2 regions of the Halobacillus sp. A1-3 genome follow, and region 1 is predicted to be linked to the other one. Evidence: riboswitches for the same ligand, from Rfam matches in the RefSeq annotation. Region 1 holds a riboswitch; the other holds the start of a gene.
The links. Region 1 has a riboswitch for S-adenosylmethionine ahead of ACRYKC_RS06240 (homocysteine S-methyltransferase family protein). Riboswitches for the same ligand answer to the same signal wherever they lie in the genome.
Positions count from the first base shown of each region.

Region 2: another riboswitch for S-adenosylmethionine. It lies ahead of metE (5-methyltetrahydropteroyltriglutamate--homocysteine S-methyltransferase); the one in region 1 lies ahead of ACRYKC_RS06240 (homocysteine S-methyltransferase family protein).

Region 1 is NZ_JBPCEO010000003.1:164,860-168,278, forward strand. It holds gene ACRYKC_RS06230 (Z1 domain-containing protein) at 1-1,082, shown strand, start outside; gene ACRYKC_RS06235 (hypothetical protein) at 1,268-1,531, opposite strand; SAM riboswitch class I at 1,802-1,914, shown strand; gene ACRYKC_RS06240 (homocysteine S-methyltransferase family protein) at 1,997-3,046, shown strand; gene ACRYKC_RS06245 (YidH family protein) at 3,142-3,419, shown strand, end outside.
Region 2 is NZ_JBPCEO010000002.1:301,965-305,383, forward strand. It holds gene bioB (biotin synthase BioB) at 174-1,163, opposite strand; SAM riboswitch class I at 1,337-1,448, shown strand; cobalamin riboswitch at 1,511-1,706, shown strand; gene metE (5-methyltetrahydropteroyltriglutamate--homocysteine S-methyltransferase) at 1,844-3,419, shown strand, end outside.

The sequences.
Region 1 (3,419 bases):
TTCAACAGTCTTATCAGGATCTGATTCGTTCCGTGAAAACTCTGAATAATGTACCTGTGCCTTCTTACATTCAAGTCTATCTAGAAGTGAAGCTAGCCCTTGACCAGGAATATATCGTCAGTTCCATCGTTAATTCGGAAAAAGACGTGAAGGAGCTGCTTGACCACAGTGGACAGCTCCAGCTTCGTGCGCCCATGAACATTTTTATCGGTGGACAAATTCTCGATCGCGGAGTAACAATCCATAATTTGATTGGCTTTTTCTACGGAAGAAATCCAAAGACTTTCCAACAGGACACCGTGCTTCAGCATTCTCGGATGTACGGAGCCCGTCCGCTTGAAGACCTTGCCGTCACTCGCTTTTACACAACACAGAGAATTTATTCAATTATGGAGCGGATCCACGAATTTGATGCAGAACTTAGACGTGCCTTTGAATGTGGAGGGCAAGAACGTGGGGTTGTGTTTATCCAGAAGGATTTGACTTCAACCATTTTACCTTGCAGTCCCAATAAGATTTTATTATCCAGTTTGACCATGCTGAAACCTCATAAGCGTCTGTTACCGGTCGGTTTTCAAACCGGGTACAAGACCCACATCCAGAAAACAGTGCGTGAAATCGATCGCTTAATTGAAAATGAATTGAAAAATGCCCGCTATCACGAAGAAGGAGCTTACTTGATCCCTGTTGAAAAGGCGAAAGAAATGATCACGCTTGTTCATAAGACGCTTGAGATGGAAGAAGGTCGAGAGTTCAACTTGGACGAGTATCATAGTGTCCTTGATTATTTGAGCACCGAAGCAAAATCAGGGGCTTATGTGTGGCTAATCACAAGGACAAGACGTGAAATTCAACGCTTTAAGGAGGATGGGGCATTTGAGAATTCTCCAGATACACCAGGAAAAGGTAAAGGGGAGCTTGCCATCGCTAGAAGAAAAGCAAAGGACCATCCGGCTTTGATTATGCTCAGGCAGGAAGGAAAAAAAGAGCATGGCTGGAGAGGTGCTGAATTTTGGTGGCCAGTGGTTGTCGCCCCTTCTGAAACAAGGCCAACGGTTTTTGCGAATAAAACGGTGAAATAAGAGAAACGGCAGCCGAACAAATGGCTGCCGTCTTTTTTTATGCTTATTAAGTTAGTTGGATGGATAACTTTTTGTGTCGTGAGTCTACATCCAGCTCCTTGCCCGACTAGCTTATAAGTCAATCGGCTCGGTCATTATAAAGTCATTCACTCCAGGTTGTGCCCCCAAGGAGCTTACTCTTTTGCTCATGCATATTGCTTAAGCATTTTATACATACGCTGACCTTCATCATTCAGTACATGACCATTACCGTGACATTTCGTGCATTCTTTCGTATAGCTCGTTTCTTCAACGGCCATTTTCCACGCCGCTATTTCATTGGCATGATTGACACGCTGATAGTGATCCCCAAGCATGTTGGCTTTATGATCATCATATTCTTCATATTTTCCAGTTCCGTGACATAGAGGACAGACGTTGTATAGCTTACTCACTGTTTTGGTTTGCATCACGAACACTTCCTTGTTAGTTGATATTTATAAATTATGATTGATTTTACGGAATATTCAGACGGATTGCAAGAAGTTCATAGGCTTTTTTTTGATATAAAAAAGAAAAAAAGTCACAGTCCTAGATCTATCAAGGGATGACCAAATTTGTTAAGAATCTGTGAACAAAACCAATTCGTCATTCATTTCTAAATTCACTGAAAATTATCATTGACAGAACAAGGGTATGGATTCTATAATTTCTAGCAAGTCAAAAATAGAATCATGATTCTCTTATTTTGAGTGGCGGAGGGACTAGGCCCTGTGATGCCCGGCAACCTTTCAAGCTTTTTGTTTGAAAAAGGTGCCAATTCCTACAGATGTATTCATCTGGCAGATAAGAGGAAGAACCGAGAATTCAAACCCTTCTTCCTTTTGCCGGGAAGAAGGGTTTTTCATTATTAAAAAAGAAAGGTGCGGCTGAGGATGAAACGTACATTAGAAGAACGATTACAGGATGGGCCCGTTGTGTGCGGGGAAGGATACTTATTTGAATTGGAAAGACGAGGATATTTACAGGCTGGATCATTTGTGCCAGAGGTAGCGCTGGATAACCCTCAAGCGTTAAAGCAGACATATCGAGACTATATGCTGGCTGGTTCAGATGTTGTACTAGCCTTTACGTATAATGGCCACAGAGAAAAGATGAGGATCATCGGTAAGGAGGATCTACTTGAACCGTTGAACCGCCAGGCGATCCGATTAGCCAAAGAGGTAGCCCAGGAGCATCCAGAAGAAGAAGCGCTCGTGGCTGGGAACGTTTCCAATACGAACCTTTTCAATCCAGAAGATGAAGATTCAAAAGCGGCAGTAAGAGAAATTTTCAGGGAAATGACTGGCTGGTGTAAGGAAGAAGGCGTAGACTTCGTTAACGGAGAGACCTTTTATTACTATGAAGAAGCGAAAATCGCCCTAGAGGAAATTCAGAAGCAAGGACTGACTGCAGTCATTACGCTTGGATTGATGAGTGAGAATATATTAAGAGATGGCTATACCGTTGAAGAGGCGTGTCGTCTTTTAGAAGAACAAGGGGCTCTTGTTGTTGGCATGAACTGCTTCCGCGGTCCTGCTACGATGCAGCCTTATATCGAAAAGATTAGAGAAGAGGTAAAAGGCTATGTAGGGGCCCTGCCTATTCCGTACCGCACAACTGAAGAACATCCAACCTTCTTTAACTTGCCGGATGGCGGCTGTTCTTGTTCACTTCCAACAGAGACAACTTTCCCTACTTCTTTGGATCCATTGTATTGCAACCGCTATGAGCTTGCTGAGTGGGCAAAAGAAGCGAAAGAGACAGGCGTCAATTACTTTGGACTTTGCTGTGGTGCCTCGCCGAGCATGCTTAGAGAAGTTGCGGAAACGGTTGGCAGAGAAACTGTTAACTCGACGTATTCTCCTGACATGAAAAAGCACTTCTTGTTCGGTACAGACGAAACATTGCAACAACATAACAGGGAATACCGTACGAAAGCTTAGCTCATATGAGCGTTTTACGGATACGAGTTCTTCATACGTGATAAACTGAAAGAAAGAACGATTCGTAAAAGAGGTGAGGACGGGCTATGGAAAAAATGGATGAACAAAAACTGATTCAGCAGCATTTAGCGAATGAGCGGACGTATCTTGCCTGGATTCGAACTGCTATTGCTCTTGTCGGTGTAGGATTTTTAGCGACAACGCTTCACATTAATGGGGCCCAGCAAATGAGCCGTTTCGGAGAAGATCTGGCCATCCTTGTCAGCATTGCATCGTTGTTTCTAGGTGTCATGACGATCGTTGGTGCAACTATCAATTATTATCAGACAAGGCGTAATATTAATGAAAGCCGTTTTGTGTCCTCACACAGAAT
Region 2 (3,419 bases), on a different contig from region 1:
ATCGGCTTATATCTTATCTAGTTCTATAGAGGATGTTCTTATTTCTAGGCTCAAATACTTTTCTTCTACTATTTGCAATTGTTCCTTTAAGTCGTGCATACAGAAACTTCCTTTCAATAAGAATTGAATTTTATATGAAATAAAGAAAAACTGCCCTATTGAGGCAGTTTCTTTTAACTTAAAACTTTTTCCTTGGTTACTACATCCACTTCAAACCCTAAATCTTCGATCATTTTGTGGTCTTCCGTACTTTCTTGCCCCTCTGTAGTTAGATAATCTCCAACAAAAATGGAGTTCGCTGGATATAAACTTAGCGGCTGTAGGCTGAGTAAATTCACCTCGCGCCCCCCGGAAACGCGGATTTCTTTTGTAGGGTTGATAAAACGGAAAAGGCATAAAATCTTTAAACAATAGGACGGCGTCAATTCGTCAGTCCCTTCAAGCGCTGTTCCATCGATGGCATGAAGGAAATTAACTGGAATGGAATCCGCATCCATGAGATTCAAGGCGCGCGCCATATCAACGATATCCTGTTTCGATTCTTTCATTCCGACTATGACACCGGAGCATGGGGAAAGTCCTGATTGTTTCGCATAGTTAACCGTTACGACACGATCGTCGTAGGTGTGACTCGTGGTGATTTGATCGTGGTGATTTTCTGAGGTGTTAATATTGTGGTTGTAACGATCGACGCCAGCCTCTTTCAACTGCTCAGCTTGTTCTGGTTTTAGTAGTCCCAAGCATGCACAAACCTTTATATCATACTTCGCTTTGATCTCTTTGACCGCCGAGGTTACAATATCTATCTCACGTGTGGAAGGCCCTCTTCCGCTTGCAACGATGCAATATGTACCAGACTTCATTTGGTGAGCTTTTTCTGCTCCTCGAACAATCGTATCTTTGTCCATCATTCGATATTTTTCGATGGGAGCTTTTGAATCTCTGGACTGCGCACAGTACCCGCAGTTCTCTGGACAAAAACCTGATTTTGTATTGATGATCATGTTCAGCTTCACTTTGTTCCCGTAAAACTTCTTTCTGACATGATAGGCACTGTGCAGCAAACTGAGCAGCTCATCTTCCGGGCAGTTTAGAACGTCTAAAGCTTCATCATTCGTAATCTCATAACCATTAATCGCTTTAATCGCTAAAACTCTCCACATAAACAAATCCCCTTTCTAAGAACGTATCGGTTAACCAATTTTGTCGAATGGTTAACAACCAATGATAGCGTACCATAATCTGTCATAAAAAACACCTTTTTCTGACATTACTTCAATTTGACAGTGTCCTGCCTCCATGCTAGTATTCTTTTAATCCATTAAACGAATACGATCTCTTATTTAGAGCGGTGGAGGGACTGGCCCAGCGAAGCCCGGCAGCCGAATCAGCATTTTTGCAGATTTAGGTGCCAATTCCAGCAAAGCTTTGCCTTTGAAAGATAAGAGAGGTTGTACGTATAAACCTCTCCTTCGTGAGAGGTTTTTTTCTTACATATGGATCAACAACTGAATACCGTAGATCTTCAGGTGCTGAATAGACTTATTCAGCTTAAAAGGGAAGTCCGGTGAAACTCCGGCACGGTCCCGCCACTGTAAATGGGAGCAAACCTGCTTGCAAGTCACTGTCTTTTAGATAAATAGACGGGAAGACGCAGGTTTGTGATGAACATAAGTCAGGAGACCTGCCTGTTGGTTGTACACTCAAACCTACGAGGAATAGGGAGGTGTTAAGACGAATGGGATCCGTTTGTTATAAACGGCTATTTCCCAAACTACTTTCAACCATCTCTCTCCTACATAGAGGGATTTTTTATTGTCAAAAATTAAAGGGAGGAATCAAAATGACTCAAGTACTAAGTTCAGCCATTGGTTATCCAAGAATCGGAGAAAATAGAGAATGGAAAAAGACATTGGAACGTTTTTGGAAGGGTTCAATCTCAGAAGAGGATCTGCTGAAAGACATGAAAAAAATTCGCCTGACTCATCTGCAAAAACAGAATAATCTTGGTATCGACTTGATACCGGTTGGGGATTTCAGTCTGTACGACCATGTTTTGGACACAGCATTTATGTTTGGGCTGATTCCCTCACGTTTTAAAAAAAGGGATTATTCTATAACTACTTATTTCGATATCGCACGCGGCAACGATGAATCCGTTGCTTCAGAAATGACGAAATGGTTCAATACCAATTACCATTATATCGTCCCTGAGATCCAATTAGATCAAACTCCCGAGCTTACACATAATTATCAGCTTCAATACTTTAAAGAAGCGAAAGAAGAACTTGGACTGACGACTAAACCGGTCTTGTTAGGTCCGATTACTTTTGTCAAGTTAGCAAAAGGGTATAGGGAAGCTGATGCAGGTCCTCTATTAGAGAAGCTTGTCCCTCTCTACATACAAGTGCTTCAGGAACTAATAAGTGCTGGTGCGGACTGGATTCAGGTGGATGAACCTATTCTATGTACATCAGTCTCTAAGAAAGACCTTCAACTTTTTAAAGAGGTGTATCATTCAATCCACCAGCAATTACCGGGAGCTAAGATTCTGCTTCAAACTTATTTTGAAGCTATTGATCATTATGAAGAGATCATATCCCTTCCAGTCGCGGGGATTGGCCTGGATTTCGTTCATGACGAAGGAGCGAATTTAGAAGCATTAAAGAAGCACGGTTTTCCTAAAGACAAAACCCTTGCTGGCGGGCTGATCAATGGCAGAAATATTTGGAGAACGGATTTGGAAGAGAAGCTTGCCCAAGTTGAGGAAATTCTTTCTGAAACTCAAAGCCTGATCGTCCAACCTTCTTGTAGTTTATTACACGTCCCTGTAACTGTAGAAACTGAACAAGAACTAGATCCTGAGTTAAAGAACGGGTTAGCTTTTGCCGATCAAAAACTTGAAGAAGTGACCCTTTTAACTAGAGGCATCAACAATGGAAGAGATTTAATTGAAGAAGAACTCGCTGTCCAAAAAGAGAAACGAAACCAACTATGGGCTTTAAAGCAAAATACATCAGATCGACTATCTGAGGGCACCGTTCACATGACAAAGCGAAATAGGGACTACCAAACTCGCAAGAAACTACAGGAAGCGTTTTTCAAGATTCCGCTGCTGCCAACGACAACCATCGGCAGTTTGCCGCAAACCAAAGGAATACGCCAGGCACGATCAAAATGGCGCCAAGGGGAATGGTCCGATTCCTATTATGAAACGTTTATAGAAAACAATATATCTGAATGGATTAACCGCCAGGAGGAATTGGGACTGGACGTACTTGTTCATGGAGAGTTTGAGCGCAACGACATGGTCGAGTTCTTTGGTGAAAAACTCGAAGGATTTGCGTTCACCCGATTTGGATGGGTGCAGTCCTATGGGTCTCGTTGCGTAAAACCGCCAATCATCTATACAGATGTGG